Phreatobacter stygius: one gene and its partner. The protein of the gene in region 1 interacts with the protein of each later gene in a pairwise test. Links are inferred from orthologs where the notes say so. Each region holds a gene or a part of one and is shown on either strand. Other genes may lie near its edges. The genes, in order: ftsZ and rlmN.

Region 1 (14,343 bases):
AGCTCGGCACGGTGTGCATCGACATGGGCGCGGGCACGACGACGCTGGCGGTCTTCGCCGGCAGCCATTTCGTCCATGCCGACGCGGTCGCCATCGGCTCGCATCACGTCACCATGGACATCGCCCGCGGGCTGTCGGCCCGGCTCAGCGACGCCGAGCGGATCAAGGTGCTGAACGGTGCCTGCTTCGCCGCCAAGTCGGACGAGCGCGACATCATCAACGTGCCCTTGATTTCCGAGGACGAGCGCGACCTGCCGAATCAGGTCACCCGTGCCCAGGTCATTCGCATCATCCGTCCGCGCGTCGACGAGATTCTGGAGATGGTGCGCGACCGGCTGACCGCCTCGGGCGCCGCGGCGGAGGCCGGCCGGCGCATCGTGCTCACCGGCGGCGGCTCGCAATTGCCGGGTCTGGCCGATCTCGCCGCCCAGGTTCTCGGCCGTCAGGTGCGGGTTGCCCGCCCGGTCGGCATTACCGGACTTCCCGACAGCGCCAAGGGCCCGCCCTTTGCCGCCGCGGTCGGCCTTACCGTCTATCCGCAGATCGCGGGAATCGAGCATTTCGAACCGCAGCGGCGCTTCTTCGCCGCGACCGGTACGGACGGCTACTTCTCGCGCGTCGGTAAGTGGATACGGGACAGTTTTTGAACGATCCGGCCGGCGGAGATGCTGGCTGGAAAAAAAGATCGCTGACCGGGTGCCACCGGCCGCGAAACCTGAGTTAGAAACGCGACGTGGCTGTCGCGTGAGTGATTCGAACGAGGCTCATGATGACGATCAACCTGAAGATGCCCGATATCCGGGAACTCAAGCCCCGGATCACCGTGTTCGGGGTGGGCGGCGCCGGCGGCAACGCCGTCAACAACATGATCGAGGGCGGTCTGCTCGGTTGTGACTTCGTCGTCGCCAATACCGATGCCCAGGCGCTGCTGTCGGCCAAGGCCGATCGCATCATCCAGATGGGCATCGCGGTCACCTCGGGCCTCGGCGCCGGGTCGCACCCGGAAGTTGGTGCGGCCGCGGCCGAAGAGGTGCTGGACGAGATCCGTGACCAGCTCGCCGGCTCCCACATGGCCTTCATCACCGCCGGCATGGGCGGCGGCACCGGCACGGGTGCGGCACCGGTCATCGCGCGGGTCGCCCGCGAGCTTGGCATACTGACTGTCGGCGTGGTCACCAAGCCCTTCCACTTCGAGGGCGTGCGCCGCATGAAGACGGCCGAATCCGGCATCATCGAGCTGCAGAAGTCGGTCGACACCCTGATCGTCATCCCGAACCAGAACCTGTTCCGGGTGGCCAACGAGAAGACCACCTTCACCGACGCCTTCGCCATGGCCGATCAGGTGCTCTATTCGGGCGTCGCCTGCATCACCGACCTGATGGTCAAGGAAGGCCTGATCAATCTCGACTTCGCCGACGTGCGCGCCGTCATGCGCGACATGGGCAAGGCGATGATGGGCACCGGCGAGGCGACCGGCGAACGGCGCGCCATCACGGCGGCCGAGGGTGCCATCGCCAATCCGCTGCTCGACGACGTGTCGATGCGCGGCGCGCGCGGCCTGCTGATCTCGATCACCGGCGGCAACGACCTGACCCTGTTCGAGGTCGACGAAGCGGCGACCCGCATCCGCGAGGAAGTCGATCCGGAGGCCAATATCATCCTGGGCGCCACTTTCGACGCGGCGCTGGACGGGACGATCCGGGTCTCGGTGGTGGCCACCGGCATCGATCATATCCCCAACCAGAACGTCGGCGGCTCGACCATTGCCGAGCTGACCGCCAAGCTGAAGCAGAACACCCAGAAGCTCGCCTCGATGGCGCCGGCGCAAGCCCCGGTCATCGAGACCCGCTCGATGCAGGAGCCCCAGCCGGTCGAGACGCAGCTGCGTCACGCGCCGGTCATGGAGGCGCCGGTCGCCCCGCCGCAGCCGGTGATCACCGCAAGCGAGGTGACGTTGCAGCCGGTGCCGGCCAAGCCTTCGCTGTTCCGCGAAGCGCCGGTCGAACTCGACGCGCCGCGCCTGCCGCCGCGCGACGAGCCGATGCCGGCCCGCGATTTCATCCCGCCGGCGGCCGAGAAGCCGATGCGCGCCGTGCGCATGCCGAGCGTCGATGAACTGCCGCGGCCGGGCCAGCAGCAGGTCCGCGCCGCTCAGGCCGCCGCGGCGGCACCTCCGGCCGACAATCCGGTGGAGCGCAAGCGCACGTCGCTGATGGACAAGCTCGCCGCGATCGGCTTCACCCGCCGCGCCGACGAGCATGAGGCCCCGGCGGCGCCCCAGCCGCGCATGGCCCCGCCGCTGGCGCCGGCGCGTCCGGCTCCGCAGGCCCAGCGCCCGGCCGCGCCCGCACCGCAGATCCGCCGCGAGCCGGCGGGTCTCGATATCCACGGCCGCCCGGCCGCGCCGCAGGCGCGTGCCGAGGAGGACCACCTGGATATTCCGGCCTTCCTGCGGCGTCAGGCGAACTGAGCGCTATCCACAACCCGAATTGTTACGAAATCTTGCAGACGATCAACTTACCCGGGCCCCAGTGCCCGGGTAAGCTTTTGTTAAGTCACGCTTTTTATAGTGTTAACGGACTCGCGAGAATGCGACCGAAATTTGGTAACAGTCGGACACAAACCGTGACTTGGCACCCCTGGGGGCGCTGTTTATGGTCCGGCCCGTTCGAGCCTGTGATGAATCACCGTAGCGATTCTGATTCGCCGCGAAACCTCCGAAGCCCGCCAATGGGGATTTGGACACCAGGTTCGAGGGGTCATGAAGGGGGCCACCCCGTTTGCAAGTGGATCAATTGGTCCGCCTGTGCGGGTGGCTAGAGACGGTCGAAATGAAGACTGCACGGCAGACAACGCTTCGCGAGCAAGTCCAACTTGATGGAATCGGTGTCCATTCCGGTGCTGCGGTTTCGGTAACCCTGCATCCGGCCGAGGCTGGTACCGGCATCGCCTTCCTTCGTTCCGACCAGGATCATCTCGAACTTCCAGCCGTTTTCCGCAACGTCTCCTCCGCTGACCTGTCGACGGTCATTGGCCATCCCGAGCGTGGTGGCGTGGCCACCGTCGAGCACCTGATGGCGGCGTTCGCCGGCCTCGGTGTCGACAATTGTGTCGTCGAGGTCGACGGTCCGGAAATGCCGATCCTGGACGGCTCGGCCGGTCCCTTCGTCGCGGCGATCGACCAGGTTGGCCTGGCGACATTGCCGGCTTCGCGCCGCGCCATCAAGATCCTCAAGACCGTGGTGGTCGAGACCGACCGCGGCGTGGTCGAGCTGCACCCGCATGACCGCGGCATGCGGATGGAAGTCGAGATCGACTTCGCCAATCCGCTGGTCGGCCGCCAGGTCTATGGCGTCGATATCGATCCGACCGTGTTCCGGCGCGACATCGCCCGGGCGCGCACCTTCGGCTTCATGCAGGATGTCTCCAAGCTGTGGGCCGCGAATCGGGCGCTCGGTGCTTCGCTGGAGAACACCATCGTGGTCGGCGACGACCGCATCCTCAATCCGGAAGGCTTGCGCTTCCGCGACGAATTCGTCCGCCACAAGCTGCTCGACGCGATCGGCGACCTGTCGCTCGCCGGTGCCCCGATCATCGGTCGCTTCCGCTCCTATCGTGGCGGTCACCGCATGAACGTCGCACTGTTGCAGACATTGTTCGCCGATCCGAGCGCTTATGAGATGGTCGAATCGGTGGTTCGGCGCGAGCGCGGCCATGCCGATCTCGGTGTCGCGATGCCGGCCTATGGGCCCGACGCCAACTGAGCGTCGGCGCGCCGCAATCTGGCCTCAACCCCATGATCAGAAGCTTGCGGCGGGGCAGTGGCCCCGCTGTTTAATTTGAGGTATGAGCCTTGCCGGGCTGTGGGGGCCGCAGGGAAGACCGGGGAAGGTTCGTGAGCTTGGTAAAGCGTCCGTTTGATCGACTGCCGCGCCGCACTTTCGTGCTGGCGACGGTACTGGCTGCGACCTTCCCGCTCGGCGCTTGCGCCAATGCGCCGTCGTTCGGAAATCTGTTCGCCGGTCCGGATCCGACCAATCTGCCGGACGAGCCGGCCGAGAAGCTCTACAATGAGGGCCTGGCGCTGCAGAACCGGCGCGACTGGCGCCGCGCCGCGCTGAAATTCATGGAGATCGACCGCACCCATCCCTATACGGAATGGGCCAAGCGGGCCCTGGTCATGGCGGCCTATTCTTATTACGAGGCCCAGGACTACGAAGAGACGATCAACCAGGCGCGCCGCTATATCCAGCTGCATCCGGGCTCGTCGGACGCGGCTTATGCCCAATATCTGATGGGCGCGGCGCAATATGACCAGATCCCGGACGTCAACCGCGACCAGGGCCGTACCGAGCGCGCGTTGGTCGTGCTGGAAGAGGTCACCCGCAAGTGGCCGCAGTCGGAATATGCCACCGCCGCCCGCCGCAAGATCGAGGTCGCCCGCGACCAGCTCGCCGGCCGCGAAATGATGGTCGGCCGCTACTATCTGGAGCGCCGTCAGTTCGCCGGCGCGATCAACCGCTACCGCACCGTGGTCTCGCAGTTCCAGACCACCCGCCACGTCGAGGAGGCGCTGGCCCGCCTCACCGAGTGCTACATGTCGCTCGGCATCGTCAATGAAGCACAGACGGCGGCCGCGGTTCTCGGGCACAATTTCCCCGACAGCCAGTGGTACAAGGACAGTTACGCGCTGATCGCGACCCAGGGACTGGCGCCGCGCGAGGACACCGGCTCGTGGATCAGCCGCGCCTTCCGTCGTGTCACCGGCTGACGCCCTTCCGTTCGCGCTCCGTTCGCGCTAAGCCGTAGCCTAGGGTCCGGACTCAATAAGGATGGGCTCACGATGAGGCCAAAATGGCCGAGGGCCAGGAGAAGCGCACAGCCCGATGTTTCCATCGGGCAAGGGCTTCGCACAGCCATCGGCCATTTTCGCCTCACCGCGAAGCGGCGCGGTCCTTTTGGCCGGCTGGTACGTCGTCTCGCCCCGGCAAACCAATTGGTTTGCCTTGAGCAAGCCGAGAGGCTTGCGTCGGCAAGCCTCCTGCCATCCGGCCAAAAATCCTCGCGTCGTGAGCTCCATCCTTATTGAGTTCGGACCCTAAGGTTTCGGCAGGGAAACGCGGACCGCTCATGCTTGCCCAGCTTTCGATCCGCGACATCGTCCTGATCGACAGGCTCGATCTGACCTTTGCCGAAGGCTTGTCGGTTCTGACCGGCGAGACCGGCGCCGGCAAATCGATCCTGCTCGATGCGACATCGCTGGCGCTTGGCGCGCGCGGCGACGCGGCGCTGGTCCGCAACGGCCAGACCCAGGGCCAGGTGACCGCGGTGTTCGACGTGCCGGCGGCCCATCCGGCGCGCCGGATCGCGGCCGACGCCGATATCGACACCGATGGTGATCTGATTCTGCGCCGCGTGCAGCTTGCCGACGGACGCACCCGCGCCTTCGTCAACGATCAGGCGGTCAGCGTCCAGGTGCTGCGCGCCATTGGCGCGTCGCTGGTCGAGATCCACGGCCAGCACGCCGACCGGGCGCTGGTCGAGCCGGAAGCCCATCGTGCGCTGGTCGACGCCTATGGCAGCCTGCTGCCCGATGCCGAAGGCGTGCGCACCGCCTGGAAGGGCTGGCGCGAGGCCCGCCGGACCGTCGAGGCGGCCCAGGCGCGCCTTGCCAAGGCCCGGGCCGACGGCGACTTCCTGCGCCATGCGGTCGACGAACTGACCAAGCTCAAGCCGGAGACCGGCGAGGAGACCCAGCTTGCCGAACGCCGGCAGGCGATGATGCAGTGGGAAAAGATTGCGTCCGACCTGGCCGACGCCGCCGATGTGCTGGCTGGCCCGGGTTCGGCGGTTCCCTCGCTTGCCGCGGCCTGGCGCCGGCTCGAGCGGCGGGCCCAGCAGGCTCCCGCCATGATCGAGCCGATCGTCAGGGCCTTCGGTGAGGCGCTGGACCGGATCGAGGATGCTCGCTCGGCGGTCGAGGCGGCCCAGCGAGAGGCCGACTTCGACCCGCGTGAACTGGAGCGCATCGAGGAGCGGTTGTTCGCGTTGCGCGCCGTCTCGCGCAAATATGCCGTGCCGGTCGATGGCCTTGCCGCGCTTGCCGAGCGCTATCAGGCCGATGTCGCGGCGCTGGATGCCGGCGAAGGCCATCTGGTGGCGCTGGAGAAGGCCGCGCGCGAAGGCGAAGCCGCCTACCGCAAGGCCGCCGAGGCGCTGTCGGCCAAGCGCAAGGCGACCGCGATCAGGCTGGACAATGCCGTCAATGGCGAACTCGGTCCGCTGAAGCTCGATCGCGCCCGCTTCATCACCGAGATGAACCATGACGGCGAAGGTCCCGAGGGGATCGACCGGGCTGAATTCTGGGTTCAGACCAATCCGGGCACCCGTCCCGGGCCGATGATGAAGGTGGCTTCGGGCGGCGAACTGTCGCGTTTCATGCTGGCGCTGAAAGTCGTGCTGGCCGACCAGGGGTCGGCGCCAACGCTGGTCTTCGACGAAATCGATACCGGTGTCGGCGGCGCGGTGGCGGACGCCATCGGCCAGCGCCTGTCGCGGCTCGCCTTGCGCGTCCAGGTGCTTTCGGTCACCCACGCGCCGCAGGTTGCCGCCAAGGCGACACGGCATTACCTGATCGCCAAGGAGGCGGCCGGCGAACGGGTCGCGACCCGCGTCAAGCCGCTCGGCTTCGAACTCCGGCGCGAGGAGCTCGCGCGCATGCTGGCTGGCGAAACCATTACCGACGAGGCACGGGCGGCGGCCGAGCGGCTGCTGACGGTCGGCTGATGGGGTGCCGCGCGCGCGGCCGGCTGTTGGGCGCGGCATTGGCCGTGCTGGGTGCGACGCAGGGCCCGGCCTGGGCTCAGGGGGCCGATCCGCTCGGCCAATGCGCCACCAGTGCCGGCGTTGCAGTGCGCGCGGCCGGTTCGACCTTGTGCTTTTCCGGCGAGATCACCCGTGCCAGTGCCGAGCGCGCCATGGCGCTGCTTGCGGCCGACCGGTCGATCGCGACCATGGTGATCACCTCCAATGGTGGCGAGGTGACCGTCTCGCTGCGTTTGGCGCGGGCCATCCGCGCGCGCGGCCTGACGCTGGTCGTGCAGCGCCAATGCGTCTCCTCCTGCGCCAATTTCCTGTTCACCGCGGCGCGCCGCAAAGTGGTCGCCCCGCGCTCCCTCGTGGTCTTCCACGGCGGCATCGCGCCGGCGGCCTTTGGCGGTCTGTTCGGCGGTGGCGGCGAGGAGCGCGAACTGCTGGCCCAGACCGAAGGGTTCTTTCGCGAGATCGGCGTCAATGGCGCGATCACCTATGACCAACCGCCGCTCAGGGGGTCTCGCGACGGTGCCGACGAATGGGCGGCGAGCCCGGCGGCGCTCGCCCGCCATGGCGTTCGCGGCATCGTCTCGATGTGGTGGCCGGACCGCGCCAGCGTGATTGCCGAGGGCAGGGCGCAAGGCATGAATCTTGGTATCCTGGATTGAGCTGACGCCGCTCGCCCGCCGCCCGCCGGCCCCTTATGATCGGCCGGTCCCGAATCCTGGTTTCGATCATGTCCGCGAAAAATATGAAGCCCATCGACGCCTTCGAGCCCGCCGAGGCCGCCGCCGAACATGCCGCGCTCGGCGAACGGATCGCCGAGGCCGACCGGCTCTATTTCCAGGATGATGCGCCGGATCTCAGCGACGCCGATTACGACGCGCTGCGCCGCCGCTACGAGGCCCTGGAAAACCGGTTTCCCGAGCTGAAGACCGATGACAGCCTGACCCGCAAGGTCGGTACGGCGCCGTCGTCGAAATTCGCCAAGGTGCGCCATGCCGTACCCATGTTGTCGCTGTCGAACGCTTTCGCCGATGACGAGGTGTTCGATTTCGTCGGACGGGTCAGGCGCTTCCTCGGCCTTGCCGCGGACGCGCCGGTGGCCATGACCGCCGAACCGAAGATCGACGGCCTGTCCTGCTCGCTGCGCTATGAGAACGGCCTTTTGAGTGTCGCCGCGACCCGTGGCGACGGCGCCGTCGGCGAGGATGTCACCGCCAATGTCCGCACCATAGAGGGCCTGCCCCAGGCGCTGACAGGCGCACCCGAGGTGCTGGAGGTGCGCGGCGAGGTCTATCTCAGCCACGAGGACTTCCGCGCCATCAACGCCCGCCAGGAAGAGCGCGGGCTGGCGCCCTTCGCCAATCCGCGCAATGCGGCGGCGGGATCGCTGCGCCAGCTCGACGCCAAGATCACCGCCTCGCGGCCGCTGCGCTTCTTTGCCTATACCTGGGGCGAGATCACCCCGCCTTTGCCGCGCGACAGCCAGTCCGGCATGGTCGACTGGTTCAAGGACCTCGGTTTTCCGGTCAATCCGCTGACCGTGGTCTGCCGGAGCGCCGAGGATCTCCTGGCTCATTACCGGATGATCGAGGCGAAGCGCGCGAGCCTCGGTTATGACATTGACGGTGTCGTCTACAAGGTCGACAGCCTCGCCTTGCAGGAGCGCCTCGGTTTCGTGTCGCGCTCGCCGCGCTGGGCGATCGCGCATAAATTCGCCGCCGAGAAGGCGACGACGGTCCTGGAAGGCATCGACATTCAGGTCGGCCGCACCGGGGCTCTGACGCCGGTCGCCAAGCTGCGGCCGGTGACGGTTGGTGGCGTGGTGGTGTCCAACGCGACGCTGCACAACGAGGACTACATCAAGGCGATCGGCAGCGACGGCAGCCCGATCCGCGACGGCGTCGACATCCGGATTGGCGACACGGTGACCATCCAGCGCGCCGGCGATGTCATTCCGCAGATCATCGACGTCGTGCTGGAGCAGCGGCCCAAGACGGCGGTGCCCTATTCGTTTCCGCAGATTTGCCCCGCCTGCGGCAGCCACGCGGCGCGCGACGAGGGTGAATCGGTCCGCCGCTGCACCGGCGGCCTGATCTGCCCGGCCCAGAGCGTCGAGCGGCTCAGGCACTTCGTGTCGCGCCTGGCCTTCGACATCGAAGGCTTTGGCGACATCTATATTCAGACGCTGTTCCAGGCCGGTCTGATCAAGGCGCCGGCGGACCTGTTCACGCTCAAGTTCGACGAGGTGAAGGAGGCTATCGAGCGGCGCCGGATCCAGGTGAGCAATGAGCGTTATGCCGCGCTCGGCAAGGAACCGCCCAGGCGCCAGGCCGCCAAGAAGGCCGATCAGGACGAGGACAAGGCGATCAAGAACCTGCTCGGCGCCATCGAGGCGCGGCGGTCGATCACGCTCAGCCGGTTCATTTTCGGTCTTGGCATCCGTCATATCGGCGAAACCACGGCCAAGGCCCTGGCCCGGCGTTTCCCTGACATCAAGACCCTGCTGCCGGCGATCGATGCGGCCGCCAAGGGGCGGCCCGGCGAAGCCTGGTTCCAGCTGTCGGGCTTTCCCGGCATCGGTCCGGTGACGCTGGAGCGCGTCGTCGAGGCCGCGGCGCACGAGGCCGCGGACCGCTCCGAGCTGGACCGGGCGACGATATTGGGGCGCCTGGGCAAGGCCCAGCGGGCGGCCCTGATCGAGCGCTATGGCGACGAGGACGCCGTGATGGCGGCGCTGAAGGCTGCGGCTGCGCAACGGCCGACCGAGGCCTATGGGCTGCTGGCCGCCGACGGCGAGATGGGCACGGTGGCGACCAATTCGCTCATCGAGTTCTTCGAAGAAGACCACAATGCCAAGGCGGTCGCCGCCTTGCTGGAGCAGGTGACGATCGAGGCGGCCGAGGCCGTGTCGAAGGAAACGCCGGTCGCCGGAAAGACGGTGGTCTTCACCGGATCGCTGGAGCTGATGACACGCGACGAGGCCAAGGCCAGGGCCGAGCGGCTGGGTGCCAAGGTCTCGGGCTCGGTCTCGTCGAAGACCGATTTTGTCATTGCCGGCCCGGGCGCCGGTTCGAAGCTCAAGGATGCCGAAAAGCTCGGCGTGAAGGTGCTCTCCGAAGACGAGTGGTTGCAGCTCATTCAAGGCGCCTGACGCGACCCGCCGTCTTCGGCCCGGCCGCCGTCAGCGCTTGGGTTGCGCCTTTTCGCGCAGGTACCCGCGGTCGCGATGGTTAAGCCTTGGTGAGCCGAGCCATGCAAAGCCGGCAGGGCTGATGGTGCAGTGCACAATCTTGCGAATCTGCTGCACTGCACCAAAATAGGGATAGTCGAAAGGGAGGAAGCCTCGAGGTCGTCCACTCGCTTTCAGAGGAGAGAAGACCATGGCCACCATCACACTCGACAAGCTTGGCACCGACGCCGCCCCGGCTCCGACCAGGCGCAGCTTGAAATCATTCCTGCGTGCCGGCTACGAGGCATTTGTCGAGGCGCAGCAATTGCGCGCCCAGACCTATGTCAACGGCTACCTGGCGCATCTGTCGGACGAGGAACTTGCCGGTCTCGGCATGACCCGTACCCAGATGATCCGCCGCACGCGCAGCATGATGTCCAGCTTCTGACATCGACCATGCGGCGGTCCCGCTCGCGGGGCCGCATCATCCTGTTTGAACCCCGCGGTCATTGACCCGGGGTCTCGGAGTTTCCCATGTTGATCGCGGTGATTGCCCATCTGCTGCGCGAGCGCGACCCGAGGCGCGCCGCAGCGCGTGCCTTGCGTGCCGATCGCGCGGCCGTGCCGGTCGACGAGCTCGGGCGCGCCGGCATCCTGCGGACGCTTGCCGGTTCGTTCACGCTGCCGTTCAACCGCTGACGGCAGCCGCCTTTCGCGGGATGCCGATGGTCCGGCCGACGCCCTCGGGCGTGCCGCGCCCGGCGGTCTGCTGTTTCCAGATCCCGAGCTTGGTCATGACGTCGTCCGGAAACGGCGCGACCTTGCGTGTCGTCATGTCGACATGCAGCGAGATGGATTCCATGGTGGCCGACAGCCAGCGCCCGTCGGCATGCACCAGTTCCATCCAGTAGTGGATGCGCTTGGCGTCGAAATCGAGCACTTGCAGCCTGACCTGGACCGGATCGGTCAGGTGCAGTTCGCGCAGATAGCGCACGTGAAGCTCGGCGGCGAAGAAGCCGAGCTGCCGCTCCCTGACATAGGATTCGGCCAGCCCCTGGCTTTCGAACAAGAGGTCGATGCCCTCGTCGAACAGCTTGACGTAAAACGCCACGTTGAGATGGCCGTTATAGTCGATCCAATCCGGCCGGATCGCCAGGCGCGGCGTGATGGGGAGTCCGGTTTCCGGGCAGAGGTCGATCGTGGTCATGATATCGGATTAAGCGAGCCGCGCGCCGCCGGCAATCCCGTCGAACGACAGCCATCCGCGCGCTGCCGGCGCTTCCGCGCCGCCGGCCGCCCGGCTAAGCTCGCCGCTTGCCCAAGACGAGAGCGCTCGAGACAAGAGCGCTTGAGCGCAAGGTCCCGAGGAGCATTCGATGTCCGCGTCCGCCAGAACCCGCCCGTCTCCCGAGGTCCTGAGCGCCGTCACGGCCGAATTGCAGGCGCTGTTCGGCAATCGCGCGGTGACCTCGGAAGCGGTACGCCAGCAGCATGGCCACACGCTCACCGTCATCGCCAACCAGCCGCCCGACATCGTGGTCTTCCCCCAGGACGTCGACGATTGCGTCGCGGTGATGAAACTGGCCGCGAAACATGATGTGCCGGTCATTCCGTTCGGCACCGGCACCTCGCTCGAGGGCCATGTCAACGCGCCTCATGGCGGCATTTCGGTCGATACCTCGCTGATGAAGGCGATCATCGAAGTTCATGCCGAGGATCTCGACGTGGTGGTCGAGCCGGGGGTCACGCGCAAGCAGCTCAACGAATATCTGCGCGACATGGGACTGTTCTTCCCGATCGATCCGGGCGCCGACGCGTCGATCGGCGGCATGGCGTCGACCCGCGCTTCCGGCACCAACGCGGTGCGCTACGGCACGATGAAGGACAATGTCATCGCGCTGGAGGTGGTGCTGCCGAATGGCGAGGTGATCGAGACGTCGCGGCGCGCCAAGAAGAGCTCGGCCGGTTATGACCTCACCCATCTGTTCGTCGGCTCCGAAGGCACGCTCGGCCTGATCACCAAGGTCACGCTGAAGCTGCACGGCATTCCCGAGGCGATTTCGGCTGCGGTCTGCTCGTTCCCGTCAGTCAAGGCCGCGGCCGATACCACCATCGCGGCGATCCAGTCCGGCATTCCGCTGGCCCGCATCGAGTTGCTCGACGAGGTCCAGGTCAGGGCGGTCAATGTCTATTCCAAGCTGGCGCTGCCCGAGAGCCCGCTGCTGCTGCTGGAATTCCACGGCACCGACGCCGGCGTCGCCGAGCAGGTCGAGCGGTTCCGCGCGATTGCCGACGATTTCGGCGGCGGCAATTTCGAATGGGCCGTCAAGGCCGAAGACCGCACCCGGCTGTGGCAGGCGCGCCATGACGCTTATTGGGCAGCCCTGGCGCTCCGGCCCGGCACCAAGAGCCAGTCGTCCGATGTCTGTGTGCCGCTGTCCAGGCTCGCCGAATGTATCGACGAGACCAAGAAGGACATCGTCGAGACCGGCCTGGTCGCGCCGATCGTCGGTCACGTTGGCGACGGCAATTTCCACGTCCTGCCGCTGATGGACGAAAATGATCCGGCCGACGTCGCACGCGTCACGGCCTTCATGGGCCGGATCGTCGATCGCGCGCTCGCCATGGGCGGCACCTGCACCGGTGAACATGGCGTCGGGCAGGGCAAGATGAAATATCTGAAGGCGGAGCACGGCGCCGCCGCGCTGGCGCTGATGGGGGCCTTGAAGCGCGCGGTCGATCCGGCCGGCATCATGAACCCGGGCAAGATCGTCGCCGGTTGACCTGGCGGGCCTTGCGCGAGAGGCCCGGCACGCGAGGCCTGACTGGCTCGCGCGCCGAACGTCATGTCAGGGGGAAACCCTCAGAAGGTGCAACCCATCGGCGCCATGGCCTGCTTCATCTGCTCGGCCTGCATGGTGCAGGCCTGCTGCAGCTGGGCGCGCGTCTGCGGATTGGCGGCGAGCGCCTTCCACTGGCTGCGCATCTGGGCGATCTGCTGGGTGAGGACGGGGCGCTGCGCGGCCGGGGCCCTGGTGGTCACGCAGGTCTCGTAGCTGGTGATGAACCGGTCGCACTCGGGCACCCCGACATCATCGGCGGCGCGTGCATTGACGTTGGAAAAGACAAGAAGGCCGGCTGCAAGGCCAAAAATAACACGGGAGATCATTGGGATTGCTCCAGATGAGGATCGTCAAGGCGAAGGTTGATTAAAATGATTTCAAAGAGTTTGGCCCTTCACCATTGCTGTTGACGGAATTCTACTCTCTGGCTGTGTTCTCATTCACGCCACCAGAGCAGCATTCTCTCCGCTGACCTGGTCAGAAGAGAACGAATCCGTCGCGGCCGTTATGACGTAGGAGAGATGACAAGGCAACGACGGGTTGTCGCCGCGCCCCGGAGTCGCGCGGCCACCTAGAGCCGCTCGGCCTTCAGTTCGGCCGCCAGGAAATCGATGAACAGCCGGCTCTTGGCAAGCGGCAGCCGGCTGGCCGGCCACACCACGTGAATGGGAGCCCGCGGCGGTTCGAAGGCTTCCAGGACAATGTCGACCACACCCTGATCGACCAGGTCGCGGATCTGCCAGAGCGGGGTGAAGCCGATGCCGAGCCCGAGCGCCACGGCCTGATAGGTCGCCGCGGTGCTGTCGGCGCGAAAACGGCCGGTGACTTTGACCGCCCTGTGCCGGCCGTCGATGAGGAACGGCCATGTGTCGGCATCGGCACCGGCGGTGCGGACGATGCAGCAATGCCCGGCCAGCGCGTCGGGGTGATCCGGCCGGCCCTGCCTGGCGAAATAGGACGGCGCGCCGAAGACCACCCGGCGAAGCGCGCCGAGGCGTTTCGCCATCAGGTCGGTGTCGGGCAATTCGCCGATGCGCACCGCCAGGTCGAGGTTGTCGTCCTGCAGGTCGGCGAAGCGGTCCGAGAGCTTCAGCGAGATCTCGATTCGCGGGTGGCGTTCCATGAACCGGGCAATGATCGGCACGAGTTGCGCCGGGCCGAACAGAACCGGCGCGCCGATCGTCAAATGCCCCGACGGTTCGGCGCTGCGGCTGGCGGCTTCGAGCCGCGCGCCGACGATCTCGTCGAAGGCCGGCTTGACCCGCCGATGGAAGGCGAGCCCGGCATCGGTTGGATGGGACTGCCGGGTGGTGCGCCGGATGAGCTCGACGCCAATGCTCTGCTCCAGGGTCGCCAGCGACCGGCTGACCGCCTGCAGGGACCGGCCTAGCCGGCGCGCCGCGGCCGTCAGGCTGCCCGCTTCGACGACAGCCAGGAAGGCTTCGAGGTCATCGATCTTGTCCAGAACATCCTCCCGAATATCGAGAGAATATATCACAAATTTCAAATCTA
Region 2 (14,287 bases), 1.8 Mb from region 1 along the record:
CAACGGCCTCACCAAGATGTCGCATCCGTGCCAGATCATGGCCGACATCCTGACCTTCGAGGAGCACCGCGGCTCGATCCGCGGCAAGACGATCGCCTGGGCGGGCGACGCCAACAATGTGCTGGGCTCCTGGATTCAGGCGGCTTCGCGTTTCGGCTTCAAGCTGAACATCGCGACGCCCGAGGAACTGGCGCCGCGCCGGGAGCTGATCGCTGCGGCCCAGCGCGAGGGCGCGGAGGTGACCTGGTCATCCGATCCCTATCACGCCGTGGAAGGCGTCGACTGCATCGTCACCGATTGCTGGGTGTCGATGGGCGACGAGGATGCCGGCCGCCGGCACAACCTGCTGAAGGCCTACCAGGTCAACAAGCAATTGATGACGGCGGCGAAATCGGATGCCCTGTTCATGCATTGCCTGCCGGCGCATCGCGGCGAGGAAGTCACCGACGAGGTGATGGACGGACCGCAATCGGTGGTGTTCGACGAGGCCGAAAACCGGCTGCACGCGCAAAAGGGCGTGCTGGCCTGGTGTTTCGACGCCTGAGTGCTCGGCAAGCCCGGCCGTTCAGGCCGGGCGACCGGGAACCGGGGAATAGTCGGTCAGCCGCAAGATGCGGTCTTCGACCGCGCCGACCAGGCTGCCGTGCTCGGCCGATGTCCGCCGCTTGATCTCGGCCCATTCTTCGTCAGCCATGAAAGCCGCCCAGGCGCCGGTCTTGGTCTCCTCGTCCGGCCAGCGCAGAATGTAGATGAATTCGATCCGGTCGGCGCCGGCGCTCTCCCACATGGCGACGATGTCGAAGCCGTACCGGCTCATGATCCGTGCCGCGTGGTCGCGAAAACGGGCATGGAAGGCCGGCTTGTTGTGCGGGAAGATCTCGTAGATGCGCAGTTGATGGATCATCGTGCGGTCCCATGTCGCGTGCCGTCACCTCCGCGACATCTAGTGATGGCCGCGAGGGAACGCCATCTATCGGGGACGGATATGGCAATCTTGCGCGTGGCGACCGGCCATTTCGATCATGGCACTCTGCCATGCAGGAGGTTTGCGCCTCTTCTCACAAAACGAATTCAACGATATGAGACCAGCCACGTTGGAATGATCGTAAGAGGTCCGCCATGACCAAGGCCCGCACGTTGTACGACAAGATCTGGGACGACCATGTCGTCGACCAGCAGGACGATGGCACCTGCCTGCTCTATATTGACCGGCACCTGGTCCATGAAGTGACCAGCCCGCAAGCCTTCGAGGGCCTGCGCAATACCGGCCGCAAGGTGCGCGCGCCGCAGAAGACGCTCGCCGTCGTCGACCACAACGTGCCGACCACCAGCGATCGCGTCCTCGGCATCAAGGACGAGGAAAGCCGCCTGCAGGTCGAGGCGCTCGCCCAGAACGCCGCCGAGTTCGGCATCGAATATTACGACGCGGCCGACATCCGGCAGGGCATCGTCCATGTCATCGGGCCGGAGCAGGGCTTCACCTTGCCCGGCACGACCATCGTCTGCGGCGACAGCCACACCTCCACCCATGGCGCCTTCGGTGCGCTGGCCCATGGCATCGGCACCTCGGAGGTCGAGCATGTGCTGGCCACCCAGACGCTGATCCAGAAGAAGGCCAAGAACATGCTCGTCCGGGTCGACGGGCAGTTGAAGGACGGGGTCACGGCAAAAGACATCATCCTCGCCATCATCGGCGAGATCGGCACGGCCGGCGGCACCGGCTCGGTCATCGAATATGCGGGCGAAGCCATTCGCGCCATTTCGATGGAAGGCCGCATGACCATCTGCAACATGTCGATCGAGGGCGGCGCCCGCGCCGGCCTGATCGCGCCGGACGAGAAGACCTATGCCTATCTGAAGGGCCGGCCGAAATCGCCGAAGGGCATGGCCTGGGACATGGCGGTCAAATATTGGGACGCGCTCTATACCGACGAGGGCGCGCATTTCGACCATACCGTGGTGCTGGATGCGGCCAACCTGCCGCCGATCGTCACCTGGGGCACCAGCCCCGAGGATGTCATCTCGATCTCCGGCGTGGTGCCGAACCCGGACGAGATTGAGGACGAGAACAAGCGCCTCTCCAAGTGGCGTGCGCTCGACTATATGGGCCTGAAGCCGGGCACGAAGATCACCGACATCCGTCCGGAAAAGGTGTTCATCGGCTCCTGCACCAATTCGCGCATCGAGGATCTGCGCGAGGTTGCCCGCATCGTCAAGGACCGCAAGGTCGCCGCGTCCGTCTCGGCGATGATCGTGCCGGGCTCGGGCCTGGTGAAGGAACAGGCCGAGCAGGAAGGCCTCGACAAGATCTTCCTCGCCGCCGGTTTCGAATGGCGCGAGGCGGGTTGCTCGATGTGCCTGGCGATGAACCCGGACAAGCTGAAGCCCGGCGAGCGCTGCGCCTCGACCTCGAACCGCAATTTCGAGGGGCGCCAGGGCTATAAGGGACGCACCCATCTCGTCTCGCCGATCATGGCGGCGGCCGCCGCCATCGAGGGCCATTTCGTGGATGTCCGCCACTGGGGGTGATGGGTGGCGACACCCGAGAGCGACAACCGAAGCGATCGCCTGGTCCGGTGGGCCCGCTGGCTCACCGGCATCTGGCTGGCTTTGGGGGGGCTGGTCGCCTTCCTCAAAAGGGACACGCTCGCAGGCCTGGCACTGAATGACATCGGCGACGCGCTTGCCGGGCTTTGCGCGCCCATCGCCTTTCTCTGGCTGGTGATCACCGCGCTGTTGCAGAAGTTCGAGCTGGAGGCGCAGCGCGCCGAGCTGAAGCAGAACCGCGAGGCGCTGCTCCTGCAGGTCCAGCAGCTCAACAATTCGGTCGAGCAGCAGGCGGCGCAGACCCAGATCATGAAAGACGAGTATGAGCGCTCCTTGCAGGCGTCGCTCAACTCGCAGCTCCGCCGGATCCTGATCGACGACCATTCCTGGTACATGTCGGAATTGTCCAATCTGGGCGCCCGGACGCTTGGTTTTGTCGAGACCGGCGGCGCGGTGACGCTGAGCCACGATTTTTCCAATGTCAGCGCCAAGCTCCTGGCCGAGAACCGGATCTCCGAGGCGATCATCGGCATCGATGCCGAGCTCGACGCGATCGCCGGCCTGTTCGACGGAGCGGGGCGTCGTTACGATCCGGCGACGCTGGCGCTGATGGGGGCGCTGTCATCCATTGTTCAGGCGTTCCACCACTCGCTCGCAGCCGCCGTCCAAAGCCATGACGGGTTTCAGCGCAATGCCGTCGCAGCGGCGGATTACGAGTTGGGTGTCAATGCGCGGACCAGCCGTCTTGCCGCGCTCCACGACCGGCTCGTGCGCGACACCGCTGCCGTCGCGGCCGCGGTCACGCCTCCTGCCTGATCCCGCTCGCTTCGAGCGTCCGGCGCAACCGCGTGAAAGCGAGCCGGATGCGGCTCTTGACGGTGCCCAGCGGCAAATGGAGCTGGCCGGCGATCTCGGAATGCGACATGCCCTCAAAAAAGGCGAGACGAACCAGCGAGAGTTGCTCTTCGGGCAGATGCGCAAGCGCCGCACGGACGGTTTCCTCGCGGTGGGCGAGCGAGATGGCGTCGTCCATGTCGGGTTCGGCTGACGGCATCAGCATGGGCTCGTTGATGTCGATGCAGTCGCTCCGATCGCGTCGGAGCACGTCGATCCGGCGGTTGCGCGCCACCCGGTAGAGCCAGGTGGCAACCGACGACTTCGACCGGTCGAACAGCGAAGCCTTGTGCCAGAGCGTGGTCATGGCTTCCTGGGTCAGCTCCTCGGCGGTCGCCGGGTCGGCGCCAAGCCGCATGAGATGAGCAATGAGCCGCGGCGCGAAGTGGTCGAACAGGGCACTGAAGGCCTGTCGGTCGCGCTTGCGAGCTACCGCATCCACTAAGTCCGCCAGTTGGTCACGCGATACCAAGGACCTACCCTCACGCAGACGAGAGGCTCCTCACCCCCGAGCACAACCAAACCTAGCATAAAGACCGCATGCCGCGGGAGGTATGATAGTATATGGTTTGTTAACATGGTTACATGTGGCGGTCGCGATTCGACGCCACGGCCTGCGTCCCGAGCCGTTTCGGTGCGCCAGACGGGCTTTGCCATTGTCTTGCCCGGATTGGCTGGTGAGTACCACACTCCAGAAGCGAGACGCCGCTTCGTCACCTGCCTGTCGCGCGCCTTTCACATGGATCTACCTCATCCTTTACCCCATCTTTACCGTGATCTTCGAAAGCTACGGGAATATGGGGCGGAACCGATCCTGCCCGGTGCCCAACGAACCCGTAGAGTCAATGCGATGCTGCGCTCCACCCCTTTCCTGATGATCCTGGCTCTCTCGGCCGCCGCTGTTGCCACGGTGACCGCGGCGCAAGCGCAGCAGCGAGCGCCCGATGGCGGCCGTGCGGCCACGGCGCAGGCTGCCCGTCCGGCCGCCGGCGGCCAGCAGGGCGCGGCGGTTGCCCAGTTCGGCGATTGGGGGGTGTTCACCTCGTCCACCCAGCGCGGCAAGGTCTGCTACGCCGCCTCGCAGCCGAAGACGCGCGCACCGGCCAATCTGCAGCGCGACCCGGCCTTCTTCTTCATCACCTCGCGTCCCGGCGAGAATGTCCGCAACGAGATTTCGCTGACCCTCGGCTTTGCGCTGCGCGGCGATGCCACGGTGGCGGTCGGGCCGACCAGTTTCGCCATGTGGACCCAGGAGAAGGGCGCTTGGGTCAAGAACGCGGCGGAGGAGGGTCGGATGATCACGACCATGCGCTCCGGCTCGCAGCTGACGGTCCGCTCGACCTCACAGCGCGGCAATGTCACCACCGATACCTATTCGCTCACCGGCCTCGGCCAGGCGCTCGATCGGGTCGCGCAGGAATGCCGCTGACGCATTGAACCCAGGCTTCGGCGCCGGGTCCTGTCGAAAGGCTGCCTTTGGGCGGCCTTTCGTGTTATAGGCGCCGCTAACGCGTTCTCCGGCTTCGCGGAAGCGGAGCGATGCAGCAACCCATTCCACCATGGCATGTCCCGCGGGCGAACCGGTGCCGATGTCGCCCGACAATGCCATGGCCAGAGGCCTGACCCGATGCCGACGCTCGATCTGACGAATGCCAAGCCCACTGTTACCCCGCCGCCGGCGGCCGCGATCCGGCCGCTGCCGGTAAAGCGTTCGCTTGTCGGTCTCGACCGCGATGGGCTGAAGGAGGCGCTCGGTGCCATCGGTATCGAGGGCAAGGAGACACGCATGCGCGTGTCGCAGCTCTGGGCCTGGATCTATCAACGCGGCGCCAAGACCTTCGCCGAGATGACCAACGTCTCCAAGCATCTGCGCGCGGCGCTGGACGAGGCCTATACGCTCGACCGGCCTGAAGTGGTGGTCGAGCAGGTGTCGAGCGACGGCACGCGCAAGTGGCTGCTGCGGATTCCGCCGCAGTTCGAAGGCGAGAAGTGGCACGAGATCGAAACCGTCTACATCCCGACGCGGGATCGCGGGACGCTGTGCATTTCCAGCCAGGTCGGCTGCACCCTCACCTGCACCTTCTGCCACACCGGCACGCAGAAGCTGGTGCGCAACCTGACCGTCGATGAAATCGTCGCGCAGATCATCGTGGCGCGCGACCAGCTGGGCGACTGGCCCGGCCAGGAGGCGCCGGAGGGCGCCTTCGTGCCCGATGACGGCGGCCGGTTCGTCACCAATATCGTGCTGATGGGCATGGGCGAGCCGCTCTACAATGTCGAGAACGTCACGACCGCGCTGAAAGTGATGCTCGACCAGGACGGCCTGCAATTCTCCAAGCGCCGCATCACGCTGTCGACCTCCGGCGTCGTGCCGATGATCGAGCGCATCGGCGCCGACACCGGCGTGTCGCTGGCCATTTCGCTGCATGCGGCGACCGACGAGCTGCGTGACGAGCTGGTGCCGCTCAACAAGAAATATCCGATTGCCGAACTGCTCGACGCCTGCCGGAACTATCCGGTGCTGTCGAACGCCCGGCGCATCACTTTCGAATATGTGATGCTGAAGGACGTCAATGACAGCATCGACGATGCGCGCCGGCTGGTGCGCCTGTTGAAAGGCATTCCGGCCAAGATCAACCTGATCCCGTTCAATCCCTGGCCCGGATCGCGCTACGAATGTTCCGACTGGGAGCAGATCGAGCGCTTCTCGGACGTGGTGTTCGACGCCGGCTATTCGTCGCCGGTGCGCACCCCGCGCGGCCGCGACATCCAGGCCGCCTGCGGCCAGTTGAAGAGCGAGACCGAGAAGCTACGCGCCAAGGATCGCGCCGCGCTGATGTCGAAGAGCGAGCAGGACGCCTTCCGCGCCATGGCGATGGTCGACTGAGCAACGCCGCGTCGCTCTCCTGAGGCGCTTCGCCGCCAGCTTGAGGCTGGCGCGGCGAAGCGCCATTATTTTTGCCGCCTGTCAAAATCCGGTCGGCCGGAACGTCACTGAACCGGCGGCGCGCGATGTGCCGCGACCGGACCAGGAGACCGTCATGCAATAGCTGCTGCTGATCGACGAGGACGAAACCAGGCGGCGCGGCGCGAGCGAAGCGGCCATCGGACAGGTGATCGCCGCCCATACCGAAGCGATGAAGGCCGCCGGCCACGATCTGGGCGGCAACCGTCTGAGGCCCGCCGCGTCGACGCCATGACGGATCCGGCGCCCACGGCCTGACGACCGGCCAGCGATAGGGCGGGCCGGCTTGACCCATCGATGGTTCCAGTGGTGAGTTTGGCCGAGCCGGCGGCAAGACCGGACAAGGTTCACTCCATTGATCCCGGGAGGATCCCATGCGGTTGGTACGCCCGAGCGCTGCGGCGCTCGTTCTGACGCTCGCTTCCGTCCTTTTGTCCGATGCCGCGCAGGCCCAATTCGGCCCCGGTCCCGAGCGTGGCCCAGGCCCGGATCGCGGCTTCGACCGCGTGCCTGGTTTCGAGCGTGGCCCCGGCTTCGAGCGTGGCCCTGGCTTCGAGCGCGGCCCTGGCTTCGAGCGTGGATCCCGGCGTGAGCGTGGTCGCGGCGGCGGGCCGGACGGCGGCACCGTCCTCGGCCTGTCGCGCGAGCGCCTGGCGCGCATCGCGCCGGTCATGCGTGGCGAGGTCGATCGCGGCATGTTTCCGGGCGCCGTGACGCTGATCGCGCGTGGCGGCCGGATCGTGCATTTCGAGGCGCATGGCTTCCGCGACGCGGCCAAGACCGTGCCAATGACCCGCGATACGCTGTTCATGCTGGCCTCGATGACCAAGCCGATCGTCTCGACCGCGGCGGTCATGCTGATCGAGCAGGGCAAGATGAAGCTCTCCGACCCGATCACCACCTGGCTGCCGGAGCTGCGTGACCTGAAGGTCGAGGCGCGGCGCACCGGCGCCGATGGCCAGACCACCAGCGAGGACGTGGCGCTCGACCGGCCGATCACCGTGCAGGACCTGCTGCGCCACACCGCGGGCTTTTCTTATGCCGGCTCGGTACGCTCGTCGCGGCTGAAGGAGCTCTATGACCAGCAGAATATCGAGGCGCGCGCGGCCAATATTTCCGGTGACGAAATGTTGCGTCGGCTCGGCCAGATCCCGCTGGCGAACCAGCCGGGCACCGCGTTTGAATATTCGATCTCGGTCGACGTGCTCGGCCTGCTGCTCGAGCGCATCAGCGGCAAGCGGCTGGATATCCTGATCAAGGAGATGATCCTCGACCCGCTCGGCATGCAGGACACGTCCTGGTATGTCGCGCAAGGCCAGCGTGCCCGGCTCGCCGAAGCGCTCGACTCCGATCCGCAGAAGGCGGTGATGTGGCCGGGCTACCGGATCTTCGACAATCCGGCCGAGAACAGCCAATATTTCAAGGGCGGCGCCGGCATGGTCTCGACCGCCGAGGATTATTTCAAGTTCGCTCAGGCGATCCTCAACGGCGGCGAGTTCGAAGGCCGCCGGCTCCTGTCGAAGAAGTGGGTCGATTTCATGCTGTCGAACCACCTGGTTGGCATGGGCGGTACGACCGCGGCCTCGACCGGACCGGGTTACGGCTTCGGTCTCGGCTTCGCGGTCAGGCTGCAGGAGGGCTTCGCGGTCGCGCCGGGCTCGACCGGCGATGCCATGTGGGCGGGCGCCTGGGGCACCAGCTTCACCATCGACCCGCGCGAGCAGATCGTCGGCATCCTGATGGCGCAGGGGCCGTCGAACCGTGTGCATACGCGCATGCTGTTCAAGAACCTGATCTATGGCGCGGTGGTCCGCTGAAGCGGCATCGCGCCAATGACCCCGGGGCCGCTGCAGACGGGCCCGGGACGGCGCCTGCGACAGGACGGCAATTGCCCCGATGGAGGTGGGGCCTTAGGCTCAGCCCATGCGTGCAGGTGAGGTCAGGGAGCCCTATGGCTGGCGCCGCGATCCGGCGGTGCCGGCCTTTCCGGACGACCGCCCGGTCATCGTCTTCGACGGCTATTGCTCGTTCTGCTCGGGTTGGGCGCGCTTCATCATCAAGCACGACAAGGCAAGGCGGTTCCGCCTGCTGCCGGCGCAATCGCCGCTCGGCGAAGCATTGTTCCGCCATTTTCAGCTCGATCCGCATGACTATACCACCAGCATCCTGATCGCGGACGGCAGGGCCTTTCTGAAGGCCGAGGGCATCCTGCGCATCTTCGAGGCGCTGGGCCTGCCCTGGTCGCTGATCCGGGCCGGCCGGCTGCTGCCGCTCGCCTGGCGCGACCGGGTCTATGACCTCATCGCCCGCAACCGCTTTCGCCTCGGCCGGCGCGACCGCTGCTATCTGACCGAGAAGGGCGACGAAGACCGGTTCCTGGCATGAAGCCTGGGCATCTGCGTGTTCTCATCCTCGGCGGTTATGGCACCTTTGGCCGGCTCAGGCTCATTCCGCGTCGATGGTCGGTGCTCGGCGTGCCGCTGCCATTGGTGCTGGCGCCCGGCGGCGAGGCCTTCGAGACCGCGGCGGACGGCCGGTTCCACTTCCATGTCGAGATCGGCCACCGGCTGTTCGGGCTGGCGGTGCGTTGTCGCGGCTGGCTGGAGCCGGTCGCCGATGACGGCTGAGAGATCGCCGCGGCGGAGGGCTCCCGTGACCAAAGCAGGCTTCCAACGGATAAGGGCGACAGCTACCCTCGCGGGATGAATCGCTTCGCCCATTATCTGCTTCGGCTGCTGCGCGTGTCCTTGGGTTTCGCCCTGGCGGTGGCGGCGGGATGCGCGATCGTGCTGATCTTCGATCTCAACGAGGGCCGGATCCCGGAACTGCTCGCCGGCAGCTTCTTTGTCGGGTTCCTGGTGGTTCAGGTCGCCGGTTTCATCTGGCCGCTGCTGCTGGTCGAACTGGCGGCGGAGGTCGGGCACTGGCGCGGGCTGGTCTTGCACCTCGGGGTCGGGCTGGCCGGCGCGCTCGGCGCGCTTGGCTACGTGGTCCTTCAGGCCGCCGGCGAACCGGTCGACGACCTGCTCGGCGACGGACCGGCCTTCACGGTCCACCGGCTGGCCATTCATCTCATCGCCGGCCTTGCCGCCGGCTTGCTCTACTGGCTCGTCGCCGGCCGTTCCGCCGGCATTCAACCCGTCGAAGGATCGAAAGCATGACGTTCACCTGCCGCACGCCCGCCGAGCCGGATGTCCTGGTCGACAATGACAAGGTGAAGGTGACGCGCTGGAATTTCGCCGACGGCGCCGAGACCGGCTGGCATCGCCACGGCTGGGACTACGTCGTGGTGCCGCTGGCCGACGGCAAGCTCGTCGCGGAACTGCCCGGCGGCACGTCGTCGGAAGCGGTGCTGACCGCCCATGTGCCCTACTTCCGCAGCGAAGGCGTCGAGCACAACATCATCAATGCCTCGGGCAAGCCTTATGCGTTCATCGAGATCGAAATAAAGCCCTGACATTTGCTGCGCCGCGGTAGAATATTGGCCTGTTCCGTGGCCTTTTGTCGCTTGTGATCCGTCCGTGACTCCGTCAAGCGCATTGCTATGATCCCCCCAGCCGCCGGGTTGCTGTCCCGGCAGATATTCATCTGGAGGGGTCCATGGATTTCGGACGGGGTTGGCGTTCCAAGGGAACGCGACGCTTCAACAGGATCTGGCTGGCCGGCGCGCTGATCGCGGCCGGCCTGCTGACGACGGCCGGCGCCGAGGCGCGCACGGTGCGCTGGGCCCGTTCGCTCGATGCCCAGACGCTCGACCCGATGTCGGCCAATATCGGCCCGACCACGGTCGTCGCCCATCAGCTGTACGAGCCGCTGGTCCATCGCGGCTATGACGGCAAGCTGGTGCCGACGCTTGCCACCGAGTGGCGCAACCTGCCCGACGACCCGACGGTCTGGGAGGTCAAGCTCCGCCAGGGCGTCAAGTTCCACAACGGCACCGATTTCACCGCCGACGACGTGCTGTTCTCGTTCGATCGCGCGCGCTCGCCGAATTCCGATTTCCGTGGCCTGATCACCTCGATCGAAAGCGTCACCAAGATCGACGCCCATACGATCCGGATCAAGACCAAGGCGCCGAACCCGCTGCTGTTCGAGAACCTCACCAATATCTTCATGATGTCGAAGGCCTGGGCCGAGGCGAACAATGCGGCACTGCCGCAGAACATCCGCGAGCGCCAGGAAAATGGCGCGACCCGCCAGGCCATGGGCACCGGCGCCTTCCAGCTGATCTCGCGCGAGCCGGACGTGCGCACCGTGATGCGCCGCTTCGAGGGCTATTGGGGCCGCAACCAGTTCCCGCTCGAAGTGTCCGAATTGATCCTGGTGCCGATCCAGCAGGACGCCACCCGGATTGCCGCCTTGCTGTCGGGCGAGGTCGACGTTGTCCACGACGTGCCGGTGCAGGACATCAGCCGCCTGCAGCAGAGCCAGGGCGTCAAGGTCAACACCGGCCCGGAAAACCGCGTCATCTTTCTCGGCTTCAATGTCGGTCCGGCCGAACTGAAAACCTCCGACATCAAGGGCAAGAACCCCTTCGCCGACCGGCGTGTCAGGGCCGCCGTCAATATCGCTGTCAACCGCGAGGCGATCACCCGGGTGGTCATGCGCGGCCAGGGCGTGCCGATCGGTTATGTCGGCACCAATTTCATCTCCGGCTATTCGCCCGAGATCGCGGCGGTGCCGCGCCTGGATGTGGCGGCCGCCAACAAGGCGCTCGACGAGGCCGGTTATCCGCGCCGGGCCGATGCCGGCAACACCCGCTTCTCGGTGTCGCTGCAATGCCCCAACAACCGCTATGTCGCCGACGAGAACATCTGCCAGGCGGTGGTGGGCATGATGGGCCAGATCGGCATCAAGGTGAACCTGGTCGCCAAGCCGGCCGCCCAGCACTTCCCCGAGCTGCAGCGCGAGGAGCTCGACTTCTACCTGGTCGGCTGGGGCATTCCGACCTATGACGCCGAATATGTGCTGACCTTCATGTTCCACACCCGCTCGGCATCGAACGGCACCTGGAACGGCACGCGCTATTCCAACCCGTCGCTCGACACCCGCATGATCGCCCTGCAGACCATGCCCGATGTCACCAGGCGCAATGCCGAAATCGCCGAGCTGCAGCGCATCCTGAAGGAAGAGACCATCTACGTGCCGCTGCATGTCCAGTCGATCAGCCACGCCATGCGCGGCGGATTGCAGATGCAGGTGCATCCGGATGCGCAGGCCTGGTTCAAGTATTTTCGCTTTGTGACGTCGTGACCGCGTTCGGTTGAGTTCGGATCCCCGGCCGTCGCCCGCCGCCGTTTTTCGGCGGCGGGCGACGCGCCTCGCGATGTTGTCGGGACGGATCGAACCATGATCGTCTATGCCGTGAAGAGCCTCGCGCAGGCTGTCCTGGTCATGCTGGCCGTGGCGCTGGTCGCCTTTTCCATGTTTCGCTTCGTCGGCGATCCCGTGTCGAACCTGGTCGGCCAGGAGACGACGATCGCCGACCGCGAACAGCTGGCGCGCGACCTGGGTCTCGCCGACCCGATCCCCGTGCAATTCGCCCGTTTCGTCGGCAATGCCGCGCAATTGCAGTTCGGCGTCAGCTATCGGCAGGGCCGGCCGGTCATCGATCTGATCAAGGAGCGGCTGCCGGCGACCGTCGAACTGGCCGTGCTGTCGGCCCTGTTCGCGCTCGTCGCCGGTGTCGTGCTCGGCGTGGTCACCGCGATCCGCCGCGACGGCTTCCTGTCGCATGCCATCCTGTCGATCTCGCTGATCGGCGTGTCGCTGCCGACCTTCCTGATCGGCATCGGGCTGATCTGGCTGTTCGCGGTCGAGCTGCGCTGGCTGCCCTCGTTCGGACGTGGCGATGTCGTCAAGATCGGCTGGTGGACCACCGGCCTGCTCACCGCCTCCGGCCTCAAATCGCTGGTCATGCCGGTGCTCACCCTCGGCTTCTACCAGCTCACCTTGATCATGCGGCTGGTGCGCGCGGAAATGCTCGAGACGCTGCGCACCGACTATGTCAAATTTGCCCGCGCCCGCGGCGTTCCCGAGCGCACCATCTGGTTCCGGCACGCCCTGAAGAACACCATGATCCCGGTCACCACGGTGGTTGGCCTGCAGCTCGGTTCGGTCATCGCTTTCGCCATCGTCACCGAGAGCGTGTTCCAGTGGCCAGGCCTCGGCGCACTGTTCGTCAATGCCGTGCAATTCGTCGATATTCCGGTCATGGCGGCCTATCTGATGTTCGTCGCCTTCGTCTTCGTGGTGACCAACCTGGTCGTCGACCTGCTCTATTTCGCGCTCGACCCGCGCCTGCGCGGCGCCGGCTCGGCCGCGGCGCATTGAGGCCGCGATGACCCTCTCGACCAACCCGCCCAAGCCGAGCTTCAGGACCAGACTGGCGAAAGCCTGGGATTCGGATATCGCCTGGAGTTTCCGCCATTCGCCGGTGGCGATCATCGCCGCCATCATGACGGTGATCCTGATCCTCGCTTCGGTCTTCGCCAATCACCTGGCGCCGCAGAATGCCTTCGATCCGGCGGTGCTGAACCTGCTCGATGCCTATACCAGGCCGGGCGAGGCCGGCCTCGGCTCGAACACGGTCTATTGGCTCGGCACCGACAACCAGGGCCGCGACCTGTTCTCGGCCATCCTCTACGGTTCGCGCGTCTCGCTGTTCGTCGGTTTCGCGGCGGTGTTCTGCTCGGTGACCATGGGGGTCACGCTCGGCCTCATCGCCGGTTATCTCGGCGGCCGGACCGATGCCTTCATCATGCGCGTCGCCGACATCCAGCTGTCGTTCCCGGCGATCCTGATCGCGCTCCTGTTTTTCGGCGTCGCCCGCGGCGTGATTGCCGCGGCAAACCACGAGCAGGTGGCGATCTGGGTGCTGATCGTGGCGATCGGCCTGTCGCATTGGGCGCAATATGCCCGCACCGTGCGCAGCTCGACCATGGTCGAGCGCAACAAGGAATATGTCCAGGCCGCCCGGGTGATGGGGCGCTCGCCCTTTCTGATCATGCTGCGCCACGTGCTGCCCAATGTGACCGGGCCGGTGCTGGTGATTTCGACCATCAATCTGGCGCTGGCGGTGATCGAGGAAGCGACGCTGTCGTTCCTCGGCGTCGGGGTTCCGCCAACACAACCATCTCTGGGAACGCTGATCCGCTTCGGCCAGCAGTATCTTTTCTCGGGAGAATGGTGGATTTTGTTCTTTCCCGCGCTGGCCCTGGTGCTGCTGGCCTTGTCGATCAACCTGTTAGGTGATTGGCTGCGTGACGCTCTGAATCCCAAGCTGCGTTGAGTTGACGAGTTGAAATGACGACACCCGTTCTGTCCGTCCGCGACCTGGTCGTCGAGTTCCCGACGCGCCGCGGCATCCTCACCGCGGTGGACCATATTTCCTTCGACATCCAGCCCGGCGAAGTGCTCGGTGTCGTCGGTGAATCGGGTGCCGGCAAGTCGATGACCGGCACCGCCGTGATCGGCCTGCTCGAGCCGCCGGGCCGCATTGCCGGAGGCCAGGTCCTGCTGAAGGGCGAGCGCATCGACAACCTGCCGGCCGAGGCCATGCGCAAGCTGCGCGGCAGGCGCATCGGCATGGTGTTCCAGGACCCGCTGACCTCGCTCAATCCGCTCTATACGGTCGGCGAGCAGCTGGTCGAGACGATCCGCACCCATTCGACGCTGTCGGCCGCGCAGGCGCGCGACAAGGCGATCGATCTTCTGGCCGAGGTTGGCATTTCCGCGCCGGAAAAGCGTATCGACGCCTATCCGCACCAGTTCTCCGGCGGCATGCGGCAGCGCGTCGTGCTGGCGCTGGCGCTCTGCGCCGGGCCCGAACTGGTGATTGCCGACGAACCGACGACGGCGCTCGACGTCTCGGTTCAGGCG

The links.
Region 2: the proteins of ftsZ (region 1) and rlmN interact in binary tests that used the Escherichia coli proteins (3 or more experiments, as listed by UniProt). The link is inferred for Phreatobacter stygius from one-to-one orthologs.

What each region holds. Positions count from the first base shown.
Region 1 is NZ_CP039690.1:3,681,907-3,696,249, forward strand. The notes cover bases 245-3,119. They hold ftsZ (cell division protein FtsZ), read left to right. Parts: upstream 245-769; coding sequence 770-2,470; downstream 2,471-3,119. Other genes in these bases: ftsA (cell division protein FtsA), read left to right, coding at 245-647; lpxC (UDP-3-O-acyl-N-acetylglucosamine deacetylase), read left to right, coding at 2,832-3,119. In the rest of the region: more of ftsA, read left to right, coding at 1-244; more of lpxC, read left to right, coding at 3,120-3,764; E8M01_RS17385 (outer membrane protein assembly factor BamD), read left to right, coding at 3,896-4,771; DNA repair protein RecN, read left to right, coding at 5,131-6,786; E8M01_RS17395 (hypothetical protein), read left to right, coding at 6,786-7,481; NAD-dependent DNA ligase LigA, read left to right, coding at 7,550-9,970; E8M01_RS17405 (hypothetical protein), read left to right, coding at 10,200-10,436; E8M01_RS35095 (hypothetical protein), read left to right, coding at 10,523-10,687; E8M01_RS17410 (thioesterase family protein), read right to left, coding at 10,677-11,195; E8M01_RS17415 (FAD-binding oxidoreductase), read left to right, coding at 11,365-12,771; E8M01_RS17420 (hypothetical protein), read right to left, coding at 12,852-13,157; E8M01_RS17425 (LysR family transcriptional regulator), read right to left, coding at 13,403-14,329. UniProt on the Escherichia coli protein: Essential cell division protein that forms a contractile ring structure (Z ring) at the future cell division site. The regulation of the ring assembly controls the timing and the location of cell division.
Region 2 is NZ_CP039690.1:1,878,303-1,892,589, reverse strand. Bases 4,380-7,198 are described here. They hold rlmN (dual-specificity RNA methyltransferase RlmN), read left to right. Parts: upstream 4,380-5,068; coding sequence 5,069-6,328; downstream 6,329-7,198. Other genes in these bases: E8M01_RS08630 (serine hydrolase domain-containing protein), read left to right, coding at 6,781-7,198; E8M01_RS08640 (invasion associated locus B family protein), read left to right, coding at 4,380-4,870. In the rest of the region: argF (ornithine carbamoyltransferase), read left to right, coding at 1-544; E8M01_RS08660 (NIPSNAP family protein), read right to left, coding at 566-904; leuC (3-isopropylmalate dehydratase large subunit), read left to right, coding at 1,120-2,529; E8M01_RS08650 (hypothetical protein), read left to right, coding at 2,533-3,363; E8M01_RS08645 (sigma-70 family RNA polymerase sigma factor), read right to left, coding at 3,347-3,883; more of E8M01_RS08640, read left to right, coding at 4,292-4,379; more of E8M01_RS08630, read left to right, coding at 7,199-8,223; E8M01_RS08625 (thiol-disulfide oxidoreductase DCC family protein), read left to right, coding at 8,330-8,791; E8M01_RS08615 (hypothetical protein), read left to right, coding at 9,109-9,567; E8M01_RS08610 (cupin domain-containing protein), read left to right, coding at 9,564-9,863; E8M01_RS08605 (ABC transporter substrate-binding protein), read left to right, coding at 10,007-11,659; E8M01_RS08600 (ABC transporter permease), read left to right, coding at 11,756-12,739; E8M01_RS08595 (ABC transporter permease), read left to right, coding at 12,747-13,697; E8M01_RS08590 (ABC transporter ATP-binding protein), read left to right, coding at 13,712-14,287.